Regions from separate parts of the Azospirillum fermentarium genome, predicted to be linked through region 2. Evidence: riboswitches for the same ligand, from Rfam matches in the RefSeq annotation. Region 2 holds a riboswitch; each other region holds the start of a gene.
The links. A riboswitch is a leader RNA that binds a small molecule or an ion and turns the genes downstream of it on or off. The one in region 2 is predicted to bind cobalamin.

Region 1 (9,563 bases), 290 kb from region 2:
ATTCGGTGGAAAGCTGCGTGGTGGAGACGGTGAACCAGGGCGGCGACGCTGACACCACCGGGGCGCTGGCCGGCATGCTGGCCGGGGCCACCTATGGCCTGGAGAGCATCCCCACCCGCTGGCTGAAGAAGCTGGACCCCAAGGTGAAGGCGGAAATCACCCAGCAGACCGACGATCTTCTGGCCCGCGCGCCGCTCTTTTCATCACCGTAACCCGAGGATGCTTTCATGGCCGACGTGATCTTCTATGAAAAGCCCGGCTGCGCCGGCAACGCCCGCCAGCGCCGCCTGTTGGAAGACGCCGGGCACCGGCTGGAGGTGCGCGATCTGCTGACCGCACCGTGGACGGCGGACAGCCTGCGTCCCTTCTTCGGCACCGCCCCGGTGGCCGACTGGTTCAACCGCGCCGCCCCGGCGGTAAAGGCGGGAGAGGTGGTGCCGGAAACCCTGGACGCCGATGCCGCACTGGCCATCCTGACCGAACGCCCGCTGCTGATCCGCCGCCCGCTGATGCAGGTGGGGGAGGAGCGCCGCTGCGGCTTCGACGCCGATGCGGTCAACGCCTGGATCGGGCTGGCCCCCGGTTCCGCCTCCGGCAATCTGGAGGGCTGCGCGCGGTCCGGCATGCCGCCGTGCCCGGCCCCGGCCAAGGCCGAGGCGTAACCGAACCGGAACCATGCCGCACGGCGCGTCAATCCGCGCGCCGTGCCGGACGCAAAGGCGCACGCCTTGCCTGTTCCGGCCGATATTGATAGCGTGCTATTCAATAGGAAGCTTTCAATATCGGACACACCATGAGCGGCGATTTACGGGCACGACGGGTCGGGACCATCGGCATCCTGCTTCAGGACACCGCGCGGGCGTGGCGGCTGGCGCTCGACCGCCGGCTGCATCCGCTGGGTCTGAGCCAGGCGAAATGGCGCGCTCTGGTGCTGGTGAAGCGGCTGGGTGAGGGCATCGCGCAAAAGGAACTGGCCGAGCATCTGGGGGTGGAGGGGCCGACGCTCGTCCGCCTGCTCGACCGGCTGGAGGCGGACGGGTGGGTGGAGCGGCGGCTGTGCCCCGACGACCGCCGGGGCCGCCGCATCCACCTGCTTCCCCGCGCACACGCCGTGCTGGCGCGGATCGAAGCCATCGCCATGGGCCTGCGTCACGAACTGCTGGCCGACGTCACCGACACGGATCTGGAGGCCATGGAACGGGCGCTGCTGTCCATCCGCCGCCGGGTGGACCATGCCGCGCACGGCCAGACCGGGGAGGGTCAGCCGTGAGCGCCGCCAACGAACACGCCACCCGCCAGCACCCGGATTGGAAGGCCACCGCCGCCGCCATCGTCGGCACCGCGTCGGTGGTGATGGCGGCCACCATCCTGAACGTGGCGCTGGCGCCGCTGATGGGGGTGTTCGCGGTGGACCAGCCGACCATCCAATGGCTGGTCACCGGATTCCTGGCCGCCATGACCACCGCCATGCTGGTCAGCGCCTGGAGCGTGGAGCGGTTCGGCATCCGCGCCACCTACATCGCCGCCATGGCGGTGTTCGTCGTGGGATCGGTGATAGGGGCTGTGGCGCCGGGCATGGGCTGGCTGATCGCCGCGCGGGTGCTGCAGGGGGCGGCGGCGGGGATCGTGCAGCCGCTGGGCATGCTGGTGGTGTTCCACGCCTTTCCGCCGGGGCAGCAGGGGCGGGGCTTCGGCCTCTATGGGCTGGGGGTGATCCTGTCGCCCGCCGCCGCCCCGGTGCTGGGGGGATTGCTGGTGGATCTGGTGTCGTGGCGGGCCACGTTCCTGGCCGCGGTGCCGTTCTGCCTGATGGGCATGGCGCTGGCCCGGGCCCATCTGCCGGGGCGGCACCCGTCGGAAACCCCGCCCCGCCCGCTGGACGTGGCGGGGCTGGTGCTGCTGGCCGGCACGCTGGCGGTGCTGCTGTGGGCGCTGTCCCGCGGCCTGCAGATCGGCTGGACCATCCCGGCGGTGCAGGGCGGGCTGGTGACCGGGGCCGTGGGGCTGGCCGCCTTCCTGGGGTGGGAGATGCGGTGCAAGGCGCCGCTGCTGAAACTGGCGGTGTTCCGCTCCGCCCCCTTCGTCGGCGGCTTTCTGCTGACGGTGGCGGTGGGGGGCGGGCTGTACGCCTCCACCTACCTCATCCCGCTCTATCTGCAGCAGGTGCTGGGGATGACGCCCAGCGGGGCGGGGCTGGTGCTGATGCCGGCGGGGCTGGCCATGGCCGCCACCTTCCCCTTTGCCGGGCGCATGGCCGACCGCCTGCCGCCGGCGGTGCCGGTGGTGCTGGGGGCGGCGCTGTTCGCCCTGTCCTGCGGGCTGCTGGCCATGGCCGGCGCCGGGCCGGCGGTGCCGTGGCTGGTGGTGTGGATTCTGCTGGGCCGGGTGGGGCTGGGCCTCATCATGCCTTCGGCCACCGCCGGATCGCTGGCCCGGCTGGACCGCGCCGACGTGCCACAGGCGTCGGGGGCGATGAATTTCGGGCGGCAGTTGGGCGGGTCGCTGTGCGTCAGCCTGATTTCCATCGTCTTCACCGCCGCCGCCGGCACCCACGCCGACGGCTTCGCCCTGCTGGACGCCGCCGGCCAGCGGCTGGCGCTGGCTCACGGGTATCAGGTGGCGTTCGCGGTGCTGGCCGTGGTGCAGGTGGTGGCGTTGGCGGCGCTGGGGCTGACGCGGCGGTAAAGCGGTGCTGCCGCCCCGGCCCCGCTTGGAGGCTGACGCCTCCAAACCTCCCCCTTTTTTATTGATAAAAAGAAAGGGGGTTTGGGGGACACCCCCAAACAGGTTTGGGCGGTAGCCCAATCACCCCCCGCGCCGCTTGTCGAAAGAGGCCCACACCCCGTCCGGACCGTCCCACTGGCCGCGGCTGGCGCCCTTGGAATATTCGGTGGCGCGCTGTTCGAAGAAGTTGGCGTGCTCCACCCCGTTCAGGATCTCCACCAGCCAGGGCAGGGGATGGGGCTTCACCGCCTCGTACCCGCCGTCCACCGGCTTGAAATAGCCGTAGAGTGTGGGCAGGCGAAGCTGGGTCAGGCGCCAGTCGGCGATGTAGTGGACGTACGCGCGGATATCCTCCGCCCGCATCCCCGCCACGGGGCCGAGCGCGAAGGCCAGCTCGATGAAGCGTTCCTCCAGCCCCACCATGGTGCGGCAAACGTCCAGGATGTCGTCGCGCACCGCGGGCGTCAGGGCGCCGGTTTCGCGGTTCCATTCGTGAAACAGGCGGATGATGCCCTCGCAATGCAGGCTCTCGTCGCGCACCGACCACGTGACGATCTGGCCCATCCCCTTCATCTTGTTGTGGCGGGGGAAGTTCAGCAGCATGGCGAAGCTGGCGAACAGGGCCATGCCCTCGGTGAAGGCGCCGAACATGGCCAGCGTGCGCGACACGTCGGCCACCGTGCCGGTGCCGAAACTGTGCATGTAATCGGCCTTGGCCCGCATCTCGGCATAGTCGCGGAAGGCGGCGAATTCCGTCTGCGGCATGCCCAGCGTGGTCAGCAGCAGGGCATAGGCGTCGATGTGCACCGTCTCCATGTTGGTGAAGGCGGCCATCATCATCTGCACTTCCAGCGGCTGGAAGATCGGCATGTAGCGTTTCAGGTAATTGTCGCTCACTTCCACGTCGCTCTGGGTGAAGAAGCGGAAGATCTGCGTCAGCAGGTTCCGTTCCCCGTCGCTGACGCGGGCGGAGGCCCAGTCCTTGATGTCCTCGCCCAGCGGCACTTCCTCGCCCATCCAATGGACCTGCTGCTGCTTTTTCCAATAGGCATAAGCCCACGGGTAGCGGTCCACATTGTAGGCGCCGGAGGCGTCGAGAAGCCCGACACGGCCCGTGCCGATCAGGGCGCGCGGATCCATGTGCGCAAGGGATGCGGTCATGATGGGGTGTCCGTTGCCGGTGCTCACTGGCAGGCCAGGCATTCTTCGTAATCGGTGCGGGCGGGGGCGGCATCGGCGCCGCGGTCCCGGTTGCCGCCGGCAAAGGCCGCGCGCTGCACCGATTTGGACCGGCAGTAATACAGGCTTTTCAGCCCCCGCTCCCACGCGGTCCAATGCAGCATGTGCAGATCCCATTTGTCGATGTCGCCCGGCAGGTAGAGGTTGATCGACTGGCTCTGGCAGACAAAGGGGGTGCGGTCGGCGGCGAAATCCACGATCCACCGCTGGTCGATTTCGAACGCGGTGCGGAACACCGCCTTTTCATCGTCGCTCAGCACGTCCAGATGCTGCACCGATCCTTCGTGCTCGATGATCGACTGCCACACCGCGGGCGTGTCGGCGCCGCGCCCGGCCAGCAGCCGTTCCAGATGCGGGTTGCGCACCGAGATCGACCCTGACAGGGTTTTGTGGGTGTAGATGTTGGCCGGGATCGGTTCGATGCAGGCGCTGGTGCCGCCGCAGATGATGCTGATGGACGCGGTGGGGGCGATGGCCAGCTTGTGGCTGAAGCGGGCGCGGATGTTGCGGTCGGCGGCGTCGGGGCAGGGGCCGCGCTCGTCGGCCAGCCGCACCGACGCGGCGTCGGCGGCCCGCCGGATGGTGCGGAAGAAGCGCAGGTTCCACGATTTCGCCAAAGCGCTTTCAAAGGGAATGCCGCGCGCCTGCAGGAACGAATGGAACCCCATCACCCCCAGCCCGACCGAGCGTTCACGCATGGCCGAGTAAACCGCACTCTCCATCCCCTCCGGTGCGTCTTCGATGAAGCGGGTCAGCACGTTGTCGAGGAAGCGCAGCACATCCTCCACCAGCGCGCCGTCGCCGCTCCACTGATCCCAGGTTTCCAGATTGAGGGAGGCGAGGCAGCACACCGCCGTGCGCTCGTTGCCCAGATGGTCGGTGCCGGTGGGCAGGGTGATTTCGCTGCACAGGTTGCTGGTGGTGACGCGCAGCCCCAGATCCCGCTGGTGCCGGGGCAGCGCCCGGTTCACCGTGTCGCCGAACAGCAGATAGGGTTCGCCGGTCTGCAGCCGGGTTTCCAGGATCTTCTGCCACAGTTGGCGGGCGCTCAGCGATTTCAGCACCTCCCCCGTCTTGGGGCTTTTCAGGAGGAAGGGGGTGTCGCCGCGCACCGCCTCCATGAACGCATCGGTGATGACCACGGCGTGGTGCAGGTTCAGGCTCTTGCGGTTGAAATCGCCCGAGGACTTGCGGATCTCCAGAAACTCCTCGATTTCCGGGTGGTGGATGTCGAGATAGACCGCCGCCGACCCGCGGCGCAGCGACCCCTGGCTGATGGCCAGCGTCAGGCTGTCCATCACCCGGATGAACGGGATGATGCCCGAGGTGGTGCCGCAGCCCTTCACCGGCTCGCCGATGGACCGCACCCCGCCCCAATAGGTGCCGATGCCGCCGCCGTTGGACGCCAGCCGCACGTTCTCGTTCCACACGCCGACGATGCCGTCCAGCGAATCCGGCACCGCGTTGAGGAAGCATGAAATGGGCAGGCCGCGGGAGGTGCCGCCGTTGCTGAGAACCGGTGTCGCCGGCATGAACCACAGCCGCGACATGGCGTCATAGATCCGCTGGGCGTGGGCGGCATCGTCGGCATAGGCCGCGGCCACGCGGGCGAACAGATCCTGATAGCTTTCACCGGGGAGCAGATAGCGGTCGTCCAGCGTCGCCTTGCCGAACGCGGTCAGGAGCGCGTCGCGGCTGCGGTCGATGCCCACCACCGTGGGGGACGGCGGCGTCCAGCGTTCCAGCGGCGCGCGGGTGACCGCCCGGTCCAGCGGGCGCGGGGGCAGGGCCACCAGATTGCCGTGATCGTCGAAATCCCGGCCAAAGCTGTACGGGGTGGCCGTCTGGGCGGTGGGCAAGGCAAGCGCCGGCATCGGTGGTCATCCTGTCGTGGGGTTGGACGGGACGCACGGCAAGCACGGCTGCGGATGTGGGCCACGGGGATGGCGCACAGGCGCAAGCGCACCACCGGGACACCCCGCCCGTGGACGTTCGTTCGGTTACGGCAGGTCTCCTGGCTTGCGGGTCACAGCACGTCCGTCCGGCCTTCCCAGCGCCCGAGGGGCGCCAGTGACACGAAAACGGCGGACACGCTCTCCGCTTACAGTTGCGGGGGCAGCGCCGGCATCGTTCCCGGACGGGGACTCACCGGCTTCCCTCTTAGCCCTGTATCTTGTTGGATGCAGGGAACCATAACGCTAAATATGGTATGTCATGGAAACGGGGGCGTCAAGATCTTCTCTTGAGCGCCCCCGTTTCACACCGCGTGTGTTGCCTCAATGGCGGCGGAATGTCAATTCCGCGTCATCTCAATCCCACACCGGCGCCAGCCCGGCGGGGCTGACCAGCCGCCCGTCCGGCGTGGCAAGGGCGTGGATGGCGGCCATATCCTCCGGCGGCAGGGTAAAATCGAAAATGGCGGCGTTTTCCGCCGCGCGCGCAGCACTCACCGTCTTGGACAGGGCGACGACGCCGGGCTGCTGCACCAGCCAGCGCAGCACCACCTGGGCCACCGTCCGGCCGTGGCGGGCGGCGACGGCCCGAAGCCGTTCGTCGGCCAGGACTTTGCCGTCGGCCATGGCGTAATAGGCGGTGACGGCCATGCCCGCCGCGCGCGCCGCGCCGATCACCGCCGTCTGGTCGAGATAGGGGTGGTATTCGATCTGGTTGGTCACCAGCGGGGCGGCGGACAGGCGCCCGGCCTCGGCCATCAGGGCGGTGGAGAAGTTGGACACGCCGATGTGGCGCACCTTGCCCGCCTGCCGCACGGCGTTCAGCGCGCCGATCTGCTCGGCCAGCGGCACATCCGCGTTGGGCCAGTGGAGCAGCAGCAGGTCCACGTAATCGGTGCCCAGCTTGCGCAGGCTCTCATCGACCGAGGCGTGGAAGGCGCTGTCCCGGTAATTCTTCACCCACACCTTGGTGGTCAGGAAGATGTCGCCGCGGGGAACGCCGGACGCCGCGATGCCGGCGCCCACCGCATCCTCGTTGCCGTAGATCTGGGCGGTGTCGATGTGGCGGTAGCCGAGAGCGAGGACGGCGGGCACCATGCGGGCGGTGTCGGGCCCCGGCATGCGGAAGGTGCCGAAGCCCAGGGCCGGAATGGCGGCGCCGTTGGCGGTGACGGTGTGCATGGACGAAATTCCTTCTTCGCGTCTTTGATCAGGCGGTACGGAGAATGGGCCGGGCCGCCCGGCTGTCGAGGGCACCGCTCCACAGGGTCAGCACCAGCGCACCGGCCACCATGATCCCGCCGACCCACGGTGTGGACCCCAGCCCCAGGGGGGATGCGGCCACCAGACCGCCGATCCACGCCCCCAGCGCGATGCCCAGGTTGAAGGCGGCGATGTTGAGGGCGGACGCCGTGTCCACCGCACCGGGGCGGTGCCGCTGGGCCAGTTGCACCACATAGAGCTGCAGCCCCGGCACGTTGGCGAACGACAGGAAGCCCAGGGCCGTCAGCGTGACAAGCGCCGGCACCGCCGACACCTGCGTCACCGTGAACAGCACCAGCACGGCGGCCTGCGCCAGGAACAGCCCGGCCAGCGCCTTCACCGGGTTGCGGTCGGCGATGCGCCCGCCCAGCAGGTTGCCCGCGGCGATGGCCGCGCCATAGAGGATGAGGATCAGGCTGACGTGGGACGCGGCGAAGCCGGTGATCGTCTCCAGGGTCGTCGCCAGATAGGTGAAGGTGACGAAGGTGCCGCCGTAGCCCAGCGCCGTCATGCCGAACACCAGCAGGAGCCGCCCCGACCCCAGCACCCGAACCTGATCGAGGAGGGAGGCCGGCGGCGCCTTGCGCAGCCCGGCGGGCAGCAGCACGGCGATGCCGGCGAAGGCGATCAGGCCCAGACCGGCCACCGCCCAGAAGGTGGCCCGCCACCCCAGCGTCTGGCCGATGAAGGTGCCGAGCGGCACGCCGGTGACGATGGCCACCGTCAGCCCCATGAACATCAGCGCGATGGCCGACGCGCGGCGGTCCGCCGGCACCAGCCCGGCGGCGATGGTGGCCCCGACGGAGAAAAACACCCCGTGGGCAAAGGCCGACAGCACGCGGGCCACCAGCAGCGTCTCGTACGATGCGCTGAGGGCCGCCAGGCTGTTGCCGGCGATGAACAGCAGCATCAGACCCAGCAGCAGCGGCTTGCGCTCCACCCGGCCGGTCAATGCGGTGAGCACCGGCGCGCCGACGGTGACGCCCAGGGCATAGACCGACACGATCAGCCCGGCCAGCGGCAGGGTGATGGCAAGATCCGCTGCCACGGACGGCAGCAGGCCGACCACGACGAATTCCGTCGTTCCGATCGCATAGGCCGCGATGGTCAAGGCATAGAGTGCGAGAGGCATGAGAGACATCCTTGCGGGACTGAGGGTGCCCCTCAAGATGCCCTCCACCCCACCGCGGCAGTAGCCGGGCCGGATTCACAAGACCTGTGAATTGAATTCTGCAATCCGGCAGCTATAGTGGAATACAGTTTTCATCACCAGGGGCGGCCCCCATGGATACCCGCAGCGGCGAGATGGGCGTGTTCATCGCCGTGGCCGAAGCCGGCAGCTTTTCCGCCGCCGGGCGCAAGGTGGGGCTGACCCCCTCGGCGGTGGGCAAGCTGGTGGGGCGGATCGAGGACCGGCTGGGGGCCGCACTGTTCGTGCGCTCCACCCGCACCCTGCACCTGACGGCGGAAGGGGCGCTGTATCTGGAGCGGGCGCGCCGCATCCTGGCCGACATGGACGACACGGAACGGCTGATCGCCACCGGCGCGGGGGCACAGCCGCGCGGGCGGCTGCGGGTCAGCGCGTCGGTGGGGTTCGGCGAATGCTGCCTGCTGCCGCGGGTGCCGGATTTCCTGGCGCTTTATCCCCAGGTCGAGCTGGATGTGTCGCTGACCGACGCGGTGATTGATCTGGTGGACGGCACCACCGACGTGGCGCTGCGCTCCGGCCCCTTGCGGGATTCGGCGCTGAAGGCGCGCAAGCTGCTGGAATCCCGGCGGGTGATCGTGGCCGCCCCCGATTACCTGCAGCGCCGCGGCGTGCCGGTCCACCCGCCGGATCTGCGGCATCACAACTGCCTGCGCTTCAACTTCCGCCGCAGCCTGGACGAATGGCCGTTCCGCGATCCCGGCAGCGGCGAGCCGTACACCCTGGCCGTCACCGGCAACGCCCACGGCAGCAACGGCGTGATCCTGCGCCATCTGGCGCTGCGCGGGCTGGGTCTGGTGCGGCTGGGCGCCTTTCACGTGGCGGCGGACGTGGCCGCCGGGCGGCTGATACCGGTGCTGGAGGACCACAACGCCGGAGACATCGAGATGGTCCATGCCGTCTATGTGGGCCACGACCATCTGGCCGTGCGCATCCGCGCCTTCGTCGATTTCCTGGCCGGCGCCATTGGACGGGAGCGGGCGGACAGGAGCGGGCTTGAGTCCCCCCGCGCCACTGGGTCATGATCGGAGACCTTCCGCCGATTCCGCAAGGACAGCCCGCCCGATGACCGCTTCCCCCGCCGTGCGCGTCCGCCCGTCCCATGACGGCGACGTGGCCGCCATCACCGCCATCTACGCCCATCACGTGCTGAACGGCACCGCCTCGTTCGAAGAGGT
Region 2 (9,563 bases):
GGAATAGAAATATTCCTTGGCCTCGTTCTCGAACGAGAAAGGGACGCCGCGGTTCTGCCCAAGCTGCTCGCCGTACTTGCGCAGCACGCGGCTCATCAGCAGTTCCAGGAAGCGGCGTTCGGGCGCCAGTTCCTCGGGGATCTGGGGGATGAAGTCGAAGACGGAGCGCAGATGATAGGGATGGCGCACGACCACCGTCCGCCCCCCCTTCTTGCGCGCGCCCGGCTGGTTGGAGGCCAGGGTGGTGGCGGGCGAGATGGAGGCGAGCACCACCCCGATGGTGTCATGAATCTTCCAGCGCAGCCGCATCTGCGCCGGCTGGCGGCCCAGGTGCAGGCCGGCCATGATCCGGCCCAGCCGGCTGCGCCACCCTTCCTTGGGCAGCTTGTGGGTGGGCAGGTCGGCAACCACCAGCGGGCTGCCCAGAACGTCGTTGGTGGGGGGGAGGGGGTTCAGGTTGAAATACTTGCCGATGACCACCCCGCGCCCTGTGGCGCCGGCCTCCATCCCCATACTCCCCTGGTGCATGCTTTCGCGCAGCATGGCCGTGACCATCAGACCGGCTACCCCGATCTCTCTATCGGATCATTCCTTCTCTATCGGGGCAATAGCTTAGAAGACAGAGGAATCCGACGGAAAAAGTGTGGACGTTGGCTTACCGCCCGTTGTGGCTGCTTTCGTGCCCTCACCTGTTGCAACGCAGCAACGGGTGGCGGGACCGCGCAAGCCCCCCCTGTGCCGGCCCGCGGTGTAATGCTAACGTTATTGTCGGTTTCGCAGATTATCCGAGAGGGGTATCGGCCATGGCGATTCATGTCGCCCTCAATCATAAGACCATCTACCGATATGACCGGCTGGTGTCCCTGTCGCCGCACATCGTCCGGCTGCGGCCAGCCCCCCATTGCCGCACGCCGATCCTCAGCTACTCGCTGAAGGTGACGCCGAAGAAGCATTTTCTGAACTGGCAGCAGGATCCCCAGTCCAATTATCAGGCCCGCTTCGTCTTTCCGGAAAAGACCCGCGAACTGGTGGTGGAGGTCGATCTGGTGGCGGAGATCGCCGCCATCAACCCGTTCGATTTCTTTCTTGAGGAAAAAGCGCAGACCATTCCCTTTTCCTATGAACCGTGGCTGGAAAAGGAGCTGAAGCCCTATCTGGAAACGGAACCGGTGGGGCCGCTGCTTCGGCAGTACATCGATGCCATCGACCGCACGCCCACCCCGTCCATCAATTTCCTGGTGGCGGTCAACCAGCGGCTTCAGCAGGACATCGGCTATGTCATCCGGCTGGAGCCGGGCATCCAGACCTGCGAGCAGACGCTGGGCAAGCGCACCGGCTCGTGCCGCGATTCGGCGTGGCTGCTGGTGCAGATCCTGCGGCACATGGGGCTGGCGGCCCGTTTCGTGTCCGGGTACCTGATCCAGTTGACCGCCGATCAGAAGGCGCTGGACGGCCCGTCGGGGCCGGAATCCGATTTCACCGACCTGCACGCCTGGACCGAAGTGTTCCTGCCCGGCGCCGGCTGGGTCGGGCTGGACCCCACCTCGGGCCTGCTGGCGGGGGAGGGGCACATCCCGCTGGCCTGCACCCCCGACGCCTCCTCCGCCGCCCCCATCACCGGTGCGGTGGACGAGTGCGCGGTGGACTTCAGCCACGAGATGTCGGTGACCCGCATCTACGAGGCGCCGCGGGTCACCCGGCCCTACACCCCGCAGCAGTGGGCGGCCATCGAATCCCTGGGCCACGCCATCGATGGGGAACTGACCGCCGGCGACGTGCGGCTGACCATGGGCGGCGAGCCGACCTTCGTGTCCATCGACGACATGGACGGGGCCGAATGGAACACCGCGGCCAACGGCACCCACAAGCGCACGCTGGCCGCCGATCTGGTCCAGCGGCTGATGCGCCGCTTCGCCCCCGGCGGGCTGCTGCACCACGGGCAGGGCAAGTGGTACCCTGGCGAATCGCTGCCCCGCTGGGCCTTCACCGCCTATTGGCGCAAGGACGGGCAGGCGCTGTGGAACAACGCCGACCTGCTGGCCCGCGAGGACACCGACTACGGCCACACCACCGAGGATGCCGGGCTGTTCCTGGTCTCGCTGGCCAAGCGGCTGGGCATCGACCCGGCGCTGGTGCTGGCGGCTTATGAAGACCCCTGGCACTACCTGCGCCGCGAGCAGGAGCTTCCCGTCAACGTCGATCCGCTGGACAGCAAGCTGGAGGACGCGGAGGAGCGGGCGCGGCTGGCCCGCGTGTTCAGCCGTGGCCTGAGCGAGCCGGTGGGCTTCGCCATGCCCATCAACCGCCGCATGACCACCCAGGGGCCGGTGTGGCTGTCCAGCACATGGCCGCTGCGCCAGGAACGGCTGCTGCTGATCCCCGGCGACAGCTCCATGGGCTTCCGCCTGCCGCTGGGGTCGCTGCCGTGGGTGTCGGAATCCGATTACCCCTATGTGGTCGAACAAGACCCCTTTGACGAGCGCCCGCCGCTGCCGCCCAACCAGGTGCCGCTGCGCCAGCGTCCGTTCGAGGGGCCGAAGCCCGGCCCGCGCGAAATGCGCGTGCGTCAGGCCATGGCCGAGGTGCGCACCGAGATCCCCGAGCACGGCAAGTCGGCGTGGTGGGTGGTGCGCACGGCGCTGACGTGCGAGGCGCGCCAGGGCCGCATCTATCTGTTCATGCCGCCCATGGGGCTGCTGGAAGACTACATCGCCATGGTCCAGGAGATCGAGGCGACGGCGCTGGAGTTGGACATGCCGGTGGTGATCGAGGGGTATCAGCCCCCCCGCGACCCGCGCATCAGCCAGTTGGCGGTCACCCCCGACCCCGGCGTGATCGAGGTGAACATCCACCCCGCCCATTCGTGGGACGAGTTGGTGCGCAACACCACCGACCTTTATGAAGAGGCGCGGCAGGCGCGGCTGGGCACCGAGAAGTTCATGATCGACGGTCGCCATTGCGGCACCGGCGGCGGCAACCACGTGGTGATGGGGGCGGCCACCGCCGCCGACAGCCCGTTCCTGCGCCGGCCCGACCTGCTGCGCAGCATGATCACCTACTGGCAGAACCACCCGTCGCTGTCCTACGTCTTCTCCGGCCTGTTCATCGGCCCGACCAGCCAGGCCCCGCGGGTGGACGAGGCGCGGGACGATTCCCTCTATGAACTGGACATCGCCTTCGGCAAGCTGGACGAGGCGGCGGCGATGGGCCAGTGCCCGCCGTGGCTGGTGGACCGGGTGCTGCGCCACCTGATGGTGGACGTGCAGGGCAACACCCACCGGGCGGAATTCTGCATCGACAAGCTCTATTCCCCCGACAGCTCCACCGGCCGGCTGGGGCTGCTGGAGTTCCGCGCGTTCGAAATGCCGCCGCACGCGGAGATGAGCCTGACCCAGCAGCTTCTGATCCGCGCGCTGATCGCGCGGTTCTGGAAGCACCCGTACAAGGGCAAGCTGGTGCGGTGGGGTACCGACCTGCACGACCGCTTCATGCTGCCCTATTTCGTCGAACAGGATCTGGCCGACGTGCTGGCCGACCTGCGCGAGCATGGGTTCCCGTTCGACGAGGCGTGGTTCAAGCCGCACACCAACTTCCGTTTCCCCGTCTATGGCCACATCGTCCAGCGGGGCATCACGGTGGAATTGCGCATGGCGCTGGAGCCGTGGCACGTGCTGGGCGAGGAGCCGGGCGGCGGCGGCACCGTGCGCTATGTGGATTCGTCGGTGGAACGGGTGCAGGTGCGTCTGGCCGGGCTGGTGGGCGACCGCTACGTGGTCACCTGCAACGGCCGCCGGGTGCCGCTGATCCCCACGGGGACCGAGGGCGAGTTCGTCGGCGGCGTGCGGTACCGCGCGTGGCAGCCGCCGTCCTGCCTGCACCCGACCATCCCGGTGCACACGCCGCTGGTGATCGACGTGCTGGACACCTGGGTCGGGCGGTCGGTGGGGGGCTGCACCTATCACGTCATGCACCCCGGCGGGCGCAGCTACGACACCTTCCCCGTCAACGCCAACGAGGCGGAAGGCCGGCGTCTGGCCCGTTTCTACCCCTTCGGCCACACCCCCGGCCCGATGACCGTGCCGCCGGAGGAACGCAACCCGCAGTTCCCCATGACGCTGGACCTGCGGCGACGCTGATCCCGCGGCGGTACGCCGCGTGGTGAAAAACCCTCCCCCTCATTCCGGGGGAGGGTTTTTTCATGGCGCTCCCGGAAAAGCGGTGTATCCTGTTCCCGTTATATTCACATCGGGAGTTCGGTGGATGACGACGGAAGCGTTGCGGGTGTCGCCCATGATGGTTCTGCCCGAGATTGGTGAGGCGGTGGCGCGGTGGAGCGCCATGGGCTTTTCGGTGACGGAGTCGGGCGATCCCGACTGTGTCGGCATGGCGGCGGGCGACACCTGCCTGTTGCTGGTGGGCCGGCGGCTGGCGGAACGGGAATACGGCCTCGCCGTGGCGTCGCGGCTGGAGGGGGCGACGGTGCCCTATGCCTACGTCCGCTCCCTGGACGCGGCCTTGTCCACGGTGGCGCCGGAGTCGGTGCTGACCGTGGCCGAGACCTCCTACGGCACCCGCGAAGCCGTGGTGGCCTCCGCCGGCTCCCTGTCGGTCCTGGTCGAAAAGCGGGTCATGTAAAAAGACTGAAGGGTCCGGGGCGGTCGCCCCGACGCGAAAAAAAGGGGGGCCGGCATTGCTGCCGCCCCCCAGTTTTTCGTGCCGTCGGATGGAGACGCCCGCCGCACTCAGAAGAACAGGATGGCACCCAGCGCGATGGCGTCGGAGTTGGCCTCGTTGCCGCCGTGGGCCTTTGACGTGGTGTTGGTGTATTCGCCCACCAGCGACACCCAGTCGGTCAGGGCGTATTTGGTCTGGAACGCCCACGAGCTGTTCTTCTTCACCAGCGTGGGGTTCACTTCGCCGCCGGCCAGATCCAGGTTGCTCTCGCCGTAGCTGACGCCCAGCGTCAGCTTGTCGATGGGCTTCACGGTGCCCTGGACATAGAAACCGTCGCTGTCGCGCTTCTTGCCGGCGGCGGTGGCCGACAGGATGAACAGGCCGGTCGTGCCGATGCCTTCACCCGTGTAGTAATAGCCGGTCAGGGCGGCGGGGCCGTAGCTCAGCTTGGCGCCCATGTCGAAGCCGGTGCCGGTGTAGCTGGCCTGGGCGCCGGTCTGGTCGTGCTTTTGCGTGATGAAGCCGCCCCACAGGTGGCCGGTGGCCCCGCCCGCGGTGAAATCATAGGTCAGCTTGCCCTGGAAGCCGGGGGAATCGTTCACTTCCGTGCTGCCCGCCGTGACCATGGGCGTGAACACGCCCGCCGAGGCGGCAAAGCCGGCGAAGGTGGGGGTGGTGTAGGTGATCTGCGGCTGGAAATCGGTGTAGATGTAGCCCAGACCGATGCGGCCCAGCGAGGTGTTGCTGGGGTTGCTGTTGGCCGACGCCGTGCCCACGCCCAGCAGGGTCATGTCGTTGAGGATGGCGTCCGACCCGAACAGGCCGATGTCGCGGCCCACCTTCAGCTCACCCAGGCTCTTGTGCGCCACGGTCAGGTAGGTCTGGCGGAAATCGGCGCCGGAGGTGGTGAGCGCCTGGGGCTGGCCGGCGGAATTGGCGCCGCCGTTCCACGTCACGCTGTTGATGCCGGGGTAGATGCCGAAATGGGCGCCCAGGTCGAAGCCTTCCTGGGTGGTGGTGACGTCCACCTTCAGATAGCCGGGCAGCAGGCCGTTGCGCACGGACGAGCTGTTGCCGTTGGTGTTGACCACGCCGCCGGTCACCGCGGTGCGGGGGCCGCTGTCGCCGGAATCATGGACGTAGAAGCCGTTGATGGAGCCGGACAGCTGGATGTTCACATCCCCCACCTTCAGCCCCAGACCCTTGTCGGCCTTGCGCACGATGGTCTTGTCGTCGGCAACCGCCGCGGCCTTGGCCGCCTGCACCTGGGCGTCGGCCTGGGCCTTGGCATCGGCTGCGGCGCGGGCGGTCTCCACCTGATGGCGCTGGCTCAGCGTGTTGAATTCGCTGTTGGTCAGCACGCCCTTGGCGCGCAGGTGGGACAGCAGATCCTCGGTGGTGTCGGCCAGGGCCGGGGCGGCAAGTGCCAGCGTCAGGGCAACAGCACTGCTGCCCAGCATCACGATGTTACGCGCATTCATGGTATTCTTCCCCCTGGTTGGCCGGCGGTGTGGCGCCGTTTCCTTCAAGCAAAACCTGCCCGTTCCCGGAAAATCTTCTTTTTAAAGATTCGTCCGTGACTCGAAAGAATCGCCTTTTTCTGCGGCGATCGGCGGCGGACTCTAGGGATGATTCGGTTGTTTACAAATAAGACTTGGGTCTCATTGGTGGGCTTCGTGTGCCGGTGCGAGAACGCTTATTGTGCGAAGGAAGGATTTACAGCCATGTTCAGGCTGGCCCGGCTGGGGGAACGGGGCAAAAAACGGTGTGTTTGGCCAATACGCCTGCGGATTGACATCTCATCCGTTCGTTCACCTTTGGGTTTGGGCGGTGCGGTAGGGTGGAGCGGGGCGGGGCTATGGGGGATGATGGCGTCTCCTCCCTTCGGGGCATGACGCGGGCGGGTGGCGGCTTGTAAATCGCTCACGACCCTGCGATGCTGCGGCCCTTCCGATGGTGCCCCGCGCCATCCGCCGGTCTGGACGGTGCGGGGGTAAAAGGGAACGCGGTGCGGGGCGTCTTCTCCCCCCAAGGCCGCGGCTGCCCCCGCAACTGTGTGCGGCGAGCCATCCCCCGGATGCCACTGGTCCCCTGATGGGGCTGGGAAGGCGGGGGACCGGCGATAACCCGCAAGCCAGGAAACCTGCCACCGGACCGGTCCCGCCCAACGGGGGCCGGACCCATCACATCTGTCCGCCGGGTGGGCGGGGAAGGAAGGTTTGCGATGCACGGCATGACCGGGGGCGCCGTTCCCCCGCCCGATCCCCCTTTTTCTTGCAAAGGATAAGACCCATGCCGGCTTTGCCGTCGAAGATTCCCGCCACCGTCATCACCGGCTTTCTGGGGGCGGGCAAGACCACGCTGATCCGGTCGCTGCTGGAACAGGCCGGCGGGCGGCGTCTGGCGCTGATCATCAACGAATTCGGTGACGTGGGCGTGGACGGCGGCATCCTGCGCGCCTGCGGCGTGCCCGCCTGCACCGAGGACGACGTGATCGAGCTGGCCAACGGCTGCCTGTGCTGCACCGTGGCCGACGATTTCGTGCCGGCCATCGAAAAGCTGCTGGCCCGCGCCGAGCCGCCGGAACACATCATCATCGAAACCTCGGGCCTCGCCCTGCCCAAGCCGCTGGTGAAGGCGTTCAACTGGCCCGCCGTGCGCACCCGGGTCACCGTCGATGGGGTGGTGGCGGTGGTGGATGCCGCGGCGGCGGCCGAGGGCCGCTTCGCCCCCGACGCCGCGGCGCTGGCCGCCCAGCGCGCCGATGCCGGCACCGTGGACCACGAAACCCCGGTGGAGGAGGTGTTCGAGGATCAGTTGCTGTGCGCCGACCTGATCGTGGTCAGCAAGACCGATCTGGTGGACGGGGCCGGGCTGGCCAAGGTGGAGGAGCTGATCCGCGCCACCCTGCCGCGGGACGCCAAGATCGTTCACGGCCCCCATGGGCGTGCCGACGCCCGCGTGGTGCTGGGCATCGGTGCCGCGGTGGAGGACGACCTCGCCAGCCGTCCCAGCCATCATGAGACGGAGGAGGACCACGACCACGACGACTTCACCAGCTTCGTGGTCGAACTCCCCGACCAGACGGACGCCGAGGCGCTGGCCGCCCGCGTGGCGGTGGTGGCGGCGGCCCACGGGGTGCTGCGGGTCAAGGGCTTCGTCCATGTGCCGGGCAAGCCCATGCGGCTGCTGGTCCAGGGGGTGGGCGTGCGGGTGCAGACCCATTTCGACCGCTTCTGGAAGCCGGAGGAGGAACGCCGCAGCCGGCTGGTGGTGATCGGGGAAACCGGGCTGGACGTGGCCGCGGTGACCAAAGCGCTGGTGGAATAAGACCCCATGCACCTTTTGGCCGCCCGGCAGGATGACCTGACCGCCGAACCGCAGGCCGTGGACCTGGAACTGTCCCCGGCGGATCTGGTGGTGCTGTCCTTTTCCGACAGCGACCTGTCGGCGCTGGCCGCCGCGTGGCGGACCCGGCGGGCGGACTTGCCCACGCTGCGGCTGGTCACTCTGGCGCGGCTGGGGCACCCGCTGTCGGTGGACCTGTTCATCGACCGGGTGATCCGCCCGGCCCGCGGCGTGGTGCTGCGGCTGCTGGGCGGGGCCGGCTATTGGCGCTATGGCCTGGAACGGGTGGTGGCGGTGTGCCGGGAACAAGGCATTCCGCTGGCCGTGCTGCCCGGCGATGCCCGCCCCGACCCGACGCTGGAGGGGTGGAGCACGGTGCCGGCGGATGCCGTGTCCCGGCTGTGGCGCCTGTTCGTGGAGGGGGGGCCGGACAACGCCGCCTCGCTTTTGGGCTATGCCGCCACGCTGGCCGGGCATCCCGCCCCCTGGGCCGAGCCGGCGCCGGTGCCGCGCTTTGGCCGGTACGCGGGCTGGGCGGGCCGGGTGGAGGATGGCGGGCCGGTGGCGGCGGTGGTGTTCTACCGCTCCCACCTGCTGGCCGGCGACGTGGCGCCGGTCCACGCCCTGGCCGACGCCTTGGCGGAGCGCGGCCTGACGCCGCTGCCGCTGTTCGCCGCCAGCCTGAAGGAGCCGGAGGCCGCCGCGTGGGTGGCCCGGACCCTGGTCGAGTCCGGGACGGCGGTGGTGCTGAACGCCACCGGCTTTTCCGCCGTGCCGCCGGGGGGCGCCGGCTCGCCGCTGGACGCCGCGGGTGTGCCGGTGCTTCAGGTGGTGCTGTCCACCGGCACCGAGGCCGGGTGGGCCGGGGCGGTGCGCGGGCTGGGGCCGGCGGATCTGGCCATGAACGTGGTGCTGCCGGAAATGGACGGGCGCATCCTGACCCGCGCCATCGCCTTCAAGGCCGAGGCCGAAACCGACCCCGATCTGGAATTCGCCCCCACCCTGATCCGCCCGGTGCCCGACCGGGTGGCGTGGGCCGCCGATCTGGCCGCGGCGTGGGTGCGGCTGGCGGCCACCCCGCGCGGGGAGCGGCGGCTGGCGCTGGTGCTGTCCGACTACCCCGGCCCCGGCGGCGGGGTGGGCCGCGCGGTGGGGCTGGACACCCCGGCCAGCGCGGTGGGGATTCTCAACACCCTGCGGGACGCGGGGTACGCCGTCGCCGACGTGCCGGTGCATGGTGCGGACCTGCTGGCCTCCCTGACCCCGGCGGGGGACGCGGGCGTCTATCTCGGCCTGTCGGCCTACCGCCGTCTTGCCGATGGGGAGGCGCTGGCCCGCATCACCGCGGCGTGGGGGGAACCGGATGGCGACCCGCTGGCCGACGACGGCGGCTTCCGTTTCCGTGTGCGCCGCTGCGGGGCGGTCACCGTGGCGGTGCAGCCCAGCCGCGGCCATGGGCCCCTGACCACCGCCCAGCACCACGATCCCGATACCCCGCCCAGCCACGGCTATTACGCCTTTCACCTGTGGCTGCGGCATGT
Region 3 (9,563 bases), 510 kb from region 2:
GGCCAGGGCCGCCATCAAGACCCCATAGGGAATCCGTCCGTTCATGGCCCCTCTCCCCGCGCCGCCGCCAGCAGGGCCGCGGCCTCGGCGTTCTGCGGCCCGGCACAGGTCAGCAGGCGCGACGGCACCGTCACCGTGCGCACCCGCCGGGACAGCGCCGTCACCGCCGGGTGGTGCAGCACCGCATTCGCCAGCGACGGCGGCGCGCCGGGAGTGTCATCGGTGATCAGCCGCTCGGCCCCGCCCAGCAGGATGGCTTCCAGCGGCAAGGGCCCGAACCCGCCTCCCGGCAGCCGTCCCGCCGCATTCTCCAGCCCCGCCCGCGCCATCACCGCGTCGGTCAGCGTGCCCGGCCCGGCCACGAAGCCGTTGGGCCGCAGCACCACCGCCGTGGGCCGGCGGTCCCCCGGTGCGGGGGCCGCGGCGTCGTAGCGGGCCAACATGGCGGCGATGAGCGCCTCCCCCCGCTCCGGCTCGCCCACCGTGCGGGCCAGGGCACGGATCTGGTCCGCCGCGTCCTCCGGCGTCTGGGGCACGTCCAGTTCCACCAGCGGCGCGTTCAGCCGTTTGAGCAGCCCGGCGGCGGTGCGGGTGGTGTATGTCCCGCCGACGATCAGGTCGGGGTGCAGCGGCACGATCTCTTCCGCCAGCCCGCGGTTGACGGGGATGCCGGCGGCGATGGCCGCCACCGTGGACCCGCAGGGGTCGCGGGCCAGCCACGTGACCGAGGCGATGCGCCCCGGCTCCACCAGCCGCAGCAGCAATTCGTCGGCACACAGGTTGAGCGAGACGATGCGCTGCGGTTTGGCGGCGCCGTCCCCGGCCAGCGCCGGCCCCCCTGCGCACAGCAGGAGGGCGGCGAGGAGACACACGGTCCGCCGGATCACAGCGCCAGCCGCAGGCCGAGATAGCCCGCCCGCCCGGCGGCGCCATAGGTCCAGACCTCCTGATAATGGCGGTTGGTCAGGTTCTCGATGCGCCCGAACGCCTCCACCCGCTCGGTCAGCGTGTACGATCCCGACAGGTTGACCAGCGTGTAGGGCGTCAGGCTGACCGGCTGGCGGTTGTAAAAGGAATCATAGGCCCAGTCGCTGGTGCGCCCGTTGTAGACCACGCCGATGTTGGCGTTGGCCCGGTCCTCCAGAAAGCGGTAATTGGCGTTCAGGCTCGCCAGATGCTTGGGCCGGCGCACCAGCTCGGCCCCGGTGGAGTCCTCGCCCTCGGTCCAGGTGTAGGAGCCGCGCAGCGTCAGCCCGTCCACCGGCTCCACCGTCAGCCCCACCTCCAGCCCCTGCACGCGGGATTCGCCGGGCATGTTGATGGAGGTGCGTCCGGTCCCGGTGATGAGATCGCGGATGCGCTGGTTGAACCACGTGGCATCGGCCACCACCCGCTTGCCCCACAGCGCCTGATCGGCGCCGATGTCCCAGCCGCGGCCCTTTTCCGGCTTCAGGTCCGGGTTGCCGGCATAGGTGGCGGTGTATCCGTACAGCTCGAACAGCGTCGGGTTCTTGACCCCGGTGCCGTAGGAGGCGCGCAGCTTGGTGCCGGTGTCCTCCACGCGGTAGGCGGCGGTGCCGCGCCAGGTGGTGGCGTCCTGGAACAGGTCGTTGCCGTCGCGGCGCACGCTGCCGGTCAGGGTCAGACGGTCGAACAGGTCCAGCTTGTACTGCCCCACCAGCCCCGTTGACCCGATGGTGCGGTCGAAGTTGGAATAGCCGCTGCGGGTGATGCCGGTGTCGTCCTCGTGCTCCACCCCGGCGGTCAGCACGTGCGCCGCTGGGCCGGTGGCAAAGCTGAGGTTGGTCTGATAGTCCAGCTTGGTCTTGCGCCCCTCGTAGGTGCTGGTGGTCTGGCCGCGGGCATCGCGGTAATTCCGTTGCTGCCGGCCATAGGACAGGCCGGCGATGTGCTCCCAATGGCCGTCAAGGAACACCGCTTTGCCCTGCACCCGCCCGAACGCCTGCTTGCCGGTGGTGCTGGTGCCGTCGTCCACCGCCCCGCGCCCGCCGGTGAAACCATCGGTGTCGCTGTCGAAGCGGGTGTAGCGGCCCACCACCGCCAGTTCGGTGGTGCCGGTGGGACGCACGGCGGCCTTGGCGGTCAGGGTACCGTTGCGATAGCCGTCCTTCTCGCCGTTGCCCAGCCGGCGGTCGGCCACCGACACGCCGGTGCTGCGCACACCTTGGGCACTCACCGCCACGTCGTAGCGGTCGTTGCCGGTGCCGGCGGTGGCGCGCCCGGCCCAGGTGCCGAACGATCCGCCCTCCACCGCCGCCGAGAGGGAGGGCGCGCCGCTGCCGCGGCGGGTGACGATGTTGACCACGCCGCCCACGGCGTCGGAGCCGTAGAGCGCGCTTTGTGGCCCGCGCAGCACCTCCACCCGCTCGATGTCGCCGGCCAGCAGGTTGGCGAAGTCGTATTCGGAGCCCGATGCGGGGTCGTTGACCTCGATCCCGTCGATCAGCACCAGGGTCTGGTTGCCCTCGGCCCCGCGGATGCGGACCTGGGTCAGGGTGCCCATGGGGCCGGTGCGGTTGACCGCCACGCCCGGCACCTCGCGCAGGACGTCGGACAGGATCCGGGTCTGGCGCTGCTGGAGGTCGTCCGCCGTGATGATGGTCAGCGCGCTGCCGGTCGCGTCCGCCGCGGTGGGCACGCGGTTGGCGGTGACGGAGATTTCCGGCAGCAGCATGGCCGTGCTCGTGGCGGTGCCGTCGTCGGCGGCCAGGGATGAGAGGGGGAGGAGAACGCCGCCGATGGCAAAGGCGGCGGGAATCGTCCGGGACGGACAGAACAGGGTACGAGTCATGAGACCTCGGGCGGAGACGCCGGTGGCACGTCACCGCGAACGAAGCCCCGCCGCGATCCCGCACGGGCGGAATCCCGGTTCGGCAACCTTCGGTGCACCCCGCCCGAATGTGTCCGCGTGTGACCACGGTTGACGGCAGGTCTCCTGGCTCACGGGTTGTCGCCTGTCCGCGGCCTTCCCAGAGCGTCTTTCATGGCTCCAGTGGCTTCGTTGCGGACGGCTCGCCGCTTACAGTTGCGGGGGCAGCCCCGGCTTGAAACCCTGTCGATGGGTCCGCACCGTGTTCCCTTTTCAGCCCTTGCGGGCAACCGTCGCGGCCAAGCTAGGGGCGGTGATGCCGGCGGGTCAATGATTTTGTTGCCGGGGTTTTTTTATTGCGGGGAGCAAACCCAGCGGCGGGGCGTTGTCGGGGGATGCCGCCGCACACCAGAGGATTGCTGCGATGACCGAGAACCGTTTCACCCATTCCATGCCCTTCGGCGCCCAGCCGCAGGCCGGCGGTTCCGTCCGGTTCCGCCTGTGGGCGCCGGGCGTGGCGGAGATGACGCTGGAGATCGACGGCAGCACCCGCCTGCCCATGGTGCGGGAAGAGGACGGGTGGTTCACCCTGGCCACCCATGAGGCCGCGGCGGGCAGCGCCTACCGTTTCATCCTGCCCGACGGGCTGGCGGTCCCCGACCCGGTGTCGCGCTGGCAGCCCGACGGGGTGCACGGGCCGAGCCGGGTGGTGGACCCGGCCTCCTACGCCTGGACGGCGAGCGCATGGCGCGGGCGGCCCTGGCACGAGACGGTGCTGTACGAACTCCACGTCGGGACATTCACACCCGAAGGCACCTACCGCGCCGCCATCGAACGGCTGGACCATCTGGCGGCGGCCGGCATCACGGCGGTGGAGCTGATGCCGCTGGCCGAATGCCCCGGCGGGCGGAACTGGGGGTACGACGGGGTGCAGCTTTTCGCCCCCCGGTCGGCCTATGGCACGCCCGACGACCTGAAGGCGCTGATCGACGCGGCGCATGGGCGGGGGCTGATGGTGTTCCTGGATGTGGTCTACAACCACTTCGGGCCGGACGGGAACTACCTGCACGCCTACGCCCCCGGCTTCTTCACCGAACGGCACAAGACGCCGTGGGGTGCCGCCATCAATTTCGACGGCGCCCACGCCCGCCCGGTGCGCGACTTCATGATCCACAACGCGCTCTATTGGCTGGAGGAATACCGCATCGACGGGCTGCGGCTGGACGCGGTGCACGCCATCATCGACGATTCTTCCCCCCACATCCTGGAGGAGCTGGCCCGGCGGGTGCGTGATCGCGTGGGCCGGGACCGTCACGTCCATCTGGTGCTGGAGAACGAGCACAACGCCGCCCGCCTCCTGTCCCGCGACGGGGGGGAGCCGCGGTTCCACACCGCCCAATGGAACGACGATTACCACCACGCCGCCCATGTGCTGGCCACCGGGGAGAGCGGGGGATATTACAGCGACTTTGCCGCCGACCCCATCGCCGGCCTGTGCCGGGCGCTGGCCGAGGGCTTCATCTACCAGGGCGGCCCGTCCGCTTTGCGCGGCGGCGAACGGCGGGGGGAGGTGTCGCGGCACCTGCCGCCGCCGGCCTTCGTCAATTTCCTGCAGAACCACGACCAGATCGGCAACCGCGCCTTCGGCGAGCGGCTGACCGTGCTGGCCCCGCCGGACCGGGTGGAGGCGCTGCTGACCATCACCCTGCTGGCCCCGTCCATCCCCCTGCTGTTCATGGGCGAGGAATGGGGGGAGACCAACCCCTTTGCCTTCTTCACCGATTTCGACGGCGATCTGGCCGGCGCGGTGCGGGAGGGGCGGCGGCGGGAGTTTGCGGCCTTCCCCGAATTCGCCGACCCGGAACGCCGCGCGCGCATCCCCGACCCCAACGCCGCCGAGACCGCCGTCCGCTCCCGCATCGACTGGGGCAAGGTGACGCAGGAGCCGTTCGCGTCCCGGCTGGCGCTGGTGCGCCGGCTGCTGCGCCTGCGGGCCGAACGCATCGTGCCCCTGCTGCCGGGGGCCGGCGGGGGGGAGGTGCTGTGGCGGGAGGGGGCCGGCTTTTCCATCGCCTGGACCCTGGCCGGCGGGGCCCGGCTGACGCTGGCGGCCCACCTGGGCGACGGGGCGGTGACGCCGCCGGCTCTCCCGCCGGGGGAGGTGCTGGTGGGGGGGAAAGCCATAGGCCGGCTTTCCGGCTGGACAGCCCGATGGTTCCTGCAGTCCTAATACCACCAGACATCCATGAAACCGAAAACGAAAACGGGGAAGCGGTGATGAGTGTTCTTGCGCGGCTGGCCGAGGTTGCGGGAATCGAACCCTTTTATCACGACATCTGGGGGAACCGCCGCGACACCTCGCCGGAGACCATGCGGGCACTCCTGGCCGCCATGGGCCTGCGGGCGGGCACCGAGGAGGAGGCCGCGGCCAGCCTGACGGCGCTGGAGGGGCGGGGGTGGCGCCGCCTGCTGCCGCCCGTGCTGGTGCTGGCGGAGGACGAGGCGCCGGTCATCCCGGTCAGCGTCCCCGCCGCCGCCGCCGGCACCCTGACGTGGAACCTGACCGAGGAGGGCGGGGGCCTGCGCTGTGAAAGCGTGCCGCTTCCCTCCCTGCCGGTGCTGGAGAGCGGGACGAGCGGCGGGGCGGCGTACGTCCGCCGCGGCCTGACGCTGCCCCTGGTGCCGCCGCTGGGCTATCACCGGCTGGAGGTCACCGTGTCCGACGGGGCCGTGGGGGCGGAGATGGTGCTGATCCTCACCCCCCGCCGCTGCCTGACCCCGGACGAGGTGGTGCCCGGCGGGCGCACCTGGGGCGTGGCGCTCCAGCTTTACGGGCTGCGCGGGCACACCGACTGGGGGATCGGCGATTTCGACGATCTGGCCCGGTTCGGCGAGACCGCCGGGCGGCTGGGCGCCGGGCTGGTGGGGCTGAACCCGCTGCACGCGCTGTTTCCCGCCGATCCCCACCACTTCGGCCCCTATTCGCCGTCGTCGCGCAGCTTCCTCAACGCGCTCTACATCGACGTGGAGGCGGTGCCCGATCTGGCCGAGAGCGAAGACGCCCAGGCCCTGATCGCGGAGCCGGGCTTTCAGGAGCGGCTGGCCGCCGTGCGGGGGGCGGAGCTGGTGGATTACCCGGCGGTGTCGGCGCTGAAGATGACGGTGCTGGAGGCGCTGCACCGCAGCTTCCGCGCCCGCCATCTGGCGGGGGAGGGCAGCCCCCGCGGGCGCGACTTCCGCGCCTTCCAGGCCGCCATGGGGGAAGGGCTGTTCCGCCACGCCCTGTTCGACGCCCTGCACGAGCACTTCTTCCGTCAGGATTCCAGCCTGTGGGCGTGGCAGAGCTGGCCCGAACCCTTCCGCCGCCCCGACAGCGCGGAGGTGGCGGCGTTCGCCGCCGGGCACGCGGAGCGGGTGGAGTTCTTCACCTATCTGCAATGGGAAGCCGACCGGCAATTGGGCGTGGCGGCGGCGCGGGCCAAGGCCGCCGGGCTGGCGGTGGGCTTCTACCGCGACCTTGCGGTGGCCGGTTCCCCCGGCGGGGCGGCGGCGTGGGCGCAGCCCGGCGTGCTGGTGCGCGGGGCCAGCGTCGGCGCACCGCCCGACCAGTTCAACATGAAGGGGCAGAACTGGGGCCTCGCCCCCTTCTCGCCCGTGGGTTTGCGCGATGCGGCCTACGCGCCCTTCGCCGCCATGGTGCGGGCCAACATGCGCCACGCCGGTGCGCTGCGCATCGACCATGTGATGGCGCTGGAGCATCTGTTCTGGATCCCGGACGAGGGGGATGGGGCGTACGTCCGCTACCCGTTCCAGGACATGGTGCGGATCATCGCGTTGGAATCCCGCCGCCAGGGCTGCATCGTGATCGGGGAGGATCTGGGCACGGTGCCCGAGGGGTTCCGCCCGGCCATGGCGGCGGCGGGCGTGCTGAGCTACCGCGTGGTCTATTTCGAGCGCACCGCCGACGGCGGCTATGTGGCGCCGCAGGATTACCCCGCCCAGTCCATGGCGGTTGTGTCCACCCACGACCTGCCCACCTTCCGCGGGTTCTGGACCGGCCATGATCTGGAGATCCGGCGCGCTCTCGACCTCTATCCCAGCGCGGAGGCCGCCGGCAAGGACGCCTGGGACCGCGGGGTGGACCGCTGGCGCCTGCTGCTGGCCCTGGGGGAACAGGGGCTGAAGCCCGCCCGCTACGTCAGCGACGACGGCGCCCAGCCGTTTTCGCGGGAACTGGCGGAGGCCGTGCACCGTTACCTTGGCAGAACAGCCGGACGGATCGTCATGATGCAGATCGAAGACGCGCTGGGCGAGATCGAACAGCCCAACCTGCCGGGGACCACCGACCAGCATCCCAACTGGCGCCGCCGCCTGAGCGTGGCGGTGGAGGATCTGGAATCCGACGGCGGCCTGCAGGCCATGGCCGCCGCCGTGCGTTCGGGCCGCGGTGAAAGGGGGGGGGGATGACGGCCCCCGCGGTTCCCCGCGCCACATACCGCCTGCAGTTCAGCGCCGGGTTCACCTTCGACCAGGCGGCGGAACTGGCCCCGTATCTGGAGGCGCTGGGCATCAGCCACGTCTACGCCTCCCCCTTCCTCAAGGCGCGGGCGGGGTCGTCCCACGGGTACGACATCACCGACCACGCCCAGCTTAACCCCGAAATCGGCAACGCCGCCGCCCTGGACCGCATGGTGGCGGCGTTGCAGGAGCGGGGGATCGGCCTGATCCTCGATTTCGTGCCCAACCACATGGGGGTGGGGGGCAACGACAACCCGTGGTGGCTGGACGTGCTGGAATGGGGGCCGGCGTCCCCCTTCGCCCCCTTCTTCGACATCGATTGGGAAGCCCGGCAGGGAAAGGTGCTGCTGCCCTTCCTGGGCGATCACTACGGTACGGTGCTGGAGCGGGGCGAGCTTCAGGCCCGTTTCGACGCCGACCGCGGCGCCTTTTCCGTGTGGTATCACAGCCACCGCCTTCCCATCGCCGTGCGCCATTACGCCCGCCTGCTGAAACAGGTGCGGGAGCGGGCGGGGGAACCGGGGCTGGCTCTGGACGCGCTGATCGCCGGCTTCGCCGGTCTGGGCAGCGGGGCGAAGTCGGTGCAGCGGCAGGCATCGGTCCACCGGCAGGCCGACGAGCTGCGCCGGCAATTGGCCGCCACCGCCGCGGCCACCCCGGCGCTGGCCGACGCCATCGCCGCCACGCTGGCGGCGCTGAACGGCACGCCGGGCGATCCCGACAGCTTCACCGGGCTGCACCGGCTGCTGGAGGATCAGCATTACCGCATCGCCTTCTGGCGGGTGGCGGCGGACGAGATCAACTACCGCCGCTTCTTCGACATCAACGACCTCGCCGGCCTGCGCATCGACCGGGCGGAGGCGTTCGAACTGGCCCACCAGCTCGTCTTCCGCCTGATCGGGGAGGGGAAGCTGCAGGGCATCCGCCTGGACCACATCGACGGGCTGTACGATCCCGCCGGCTATTGCCAGAAGCTGCAGGACCGCGCCGCCTATCTGACGGTGCAGGCACCGCCGTCCCCCCACGACGCGCCCGGCCTGCGGCTGCCCCACCCGTTCTATGTGGTGGTGGAAAAGATCCTGGCCCATCACGAATCCCTGCGCGACGGCTGGGCGGTGTCGGGCACCACCGGCTATGAATTCATGAACCTCGTCTGCGGCCTGTTCGTGGACCCGGCGGCGGAGGAGGCGATGACCGCCGCCTACCACACCGTCATCGGACGTGCCGTGGATCTGGAACGGCTGATCCTCGACACCAAGCGCCGGACCATGCTGACGGCGCTGTCCAGCGAACTGCACGTGCTGGCCGCCCGGCTGCACCGGCTGGCGCAGCAGAACTGGTCCACCCGCGATTTCACCATCACCGGCATCCAGCGGGCGCTGGTGGACGTGGCCGCCTGCCTGCCCGTCTACCGCACCTACGTCACGGGGGATCAGGTCACCGACACCGACCGCAAGTATCTGGACTGGGCGGTGGGCCGGGCACGGCGGCTGGCGGGGGCGGCGGACTCCTCCCTGCTCGACTTCATCCACGCGGCCCTGACCACCGATCTCACCCAGCGCCGCGGCTACCGGGGGGAAGACGTGGTGCTGGTGGCCATGACCTTCCAGCAGTTCACCGGGCCGGTGATGGCCAAGGCGCTGGAGGACACGGTGTTCTACCGCTATGCCCGTCTCCTCTGCCTGAACGAGGTGGGGGGCGAGCCGGGGCGGTTCGGCACCAGCGTGTCCGCCTTCCACCACGTCAACCAGGAGCGGCTGGCCCGCTTTCCCTTCGGCCTGCTGGCCACCGCCACCCACGACCACAAGCGCGGGGAGGACACCCGGCTGCGCATCGCCGTGCTGTCGGAGATGCCCGAGGGCTGGCACGCCCGCATCCAGCGCTGGGTGCGGCTCAACCGGCTGAAGAAGCGGCATGACGGCGGCGCCCGCGCGCCCAGCCGCAACGACGAATACATCTTCTACCAGACGCTCGTGGGCGCCTGGCCGCCGGGCCTGTCCCCCGGCGACGCCGAGGGGCTGGCGGTGCTGGCCGACCGGATGGCGGCCTATATGCTGAAGGCGGTGCGGGAGGCGAAGGTCCGCACATCCTGGGCCAACGCCAACCCGGCCTATGAGGAGGGGGTGGAGCAGTTCGTGCGCGCCGTGCTCGACCCCGCCCGCTCCGCCGCGTTCCTGGCCGACGTGGCCGGGCTGGTGGCGGAGATCGGACCGGC

Region 1: it holds a riboswitch for cobalamin, as region 2 does, so the genes downstream of both, M2352_RS22915 (ribonucleoside-diphosphate reductase subunit alpha) here and cobW (cobalamin biosynthesis protein CobW) in region 2, are expected to answer to the same signal.
Region 3: it holds a riboswitch for cobalamin, as region 2 does, so the genes downstream of both, M2352_RS21900 (TonB-dependent receptor plug domain-containing protein) here and cobW (cobalamin biosynthesis protein CobW) in region 2, are expected to answer to the same signal.

The regions. Positions count from the first base shown of each region.
Region 1 covers NZ_JAOQNH010000003.1:586,113-595,675, forward strand. Annotated here, with positions in the region: gene draG (ADP-ribosyl-[dinitrogen reductase] hydrolase) at 1-212, shown strand, start outside; gene M2352_RS22895 (ArsC/Spx/MgsR family protein) at 228-662, shown strand; gene M2352_RS22900 (MarR family winged helix-turn-helix transcriptional regulator) at 794-1,270, shown strand; gene M2352_RS22905 (DHA2 family efflux MFS transporter permease subunit) at 1,267-2,685, shown strand; gene M2352_RS22910 (ribonucleotide-diphosphate reductase subunit beta) at 2,806-3,885, opposite strand; gene M2352_RS22915 (ribonucleoside-diphosphate reductase subunit alpha) at 3,909-5,837, opposite strand; cobalamin riboswitch at 5,951-6,173, opposite strand; gene M2352_RS22920 (aldo/keto reductase) at 6,273-7,097, opposite strand; gene M2352_RS22925 (MFS transporter) at 7,126-8,310, opposite strand; gene M2352_RS22930 (LysR family transcriptional regulator) at 8,463-9,410, shown strand; gene M2352_RS22935 (GNAT family N-acetyltransferase) at 9,451-9,563, shown strand, end outside.
Region 2 covers NZ_JAOQNH010000003.1:876,398-885,960, reverse strand. Annotated here, with positions in the region: gene M2352_RS24110 (hypothetical protein) at 1-555, opposite strand, end outside; gene M2352_RS24105 (transglutaminase family protein) at 804-4,136, shown strand; gene M2352_RS24100 (hypothetical protein) at 4,261-4,635, shown strand; gene M2352_RS24095 (porin) at 4,743-6,155, opposite strand; cobalamin riboswitch at 6,612-6,839, shown strand; gene cobW (cobalamin biosynthesis protein CobW) at 6,967-8,004, shown strand; gene cobN (cobaltochelatase subunit CobN) at 8,011-9,563, shown strand, end outside.
Region 3 covers NZ_JAOQNH010000003.1:364,999-374,561, forward strand. Annotated here, with positions in the region: gene M2352_RS21890 (FecCD family ABC transporter permease) at 1-45, opposite strand, end outside; gene M2352_RS21895 (ABC transporter substrate-binding protein) at 42-887, opposite strand; gene M2352_RS21900 (TonB-dependent receptor plug domain-containing protein) at 884-2,812, opposite strand; cobalamin riboswitch at 2,930-3,140, opposite strand; gene treZ (malto-oligosyltrehalose trehalohydrolase) at 3,255-5,060, shown strand; gene malQ (4-alpha-glucanotransferase) at 5,108-7,297, shown strand; gene treY (malto-oligosyltrehalose synthase) at 7,294-9,563, shown strand, end outside.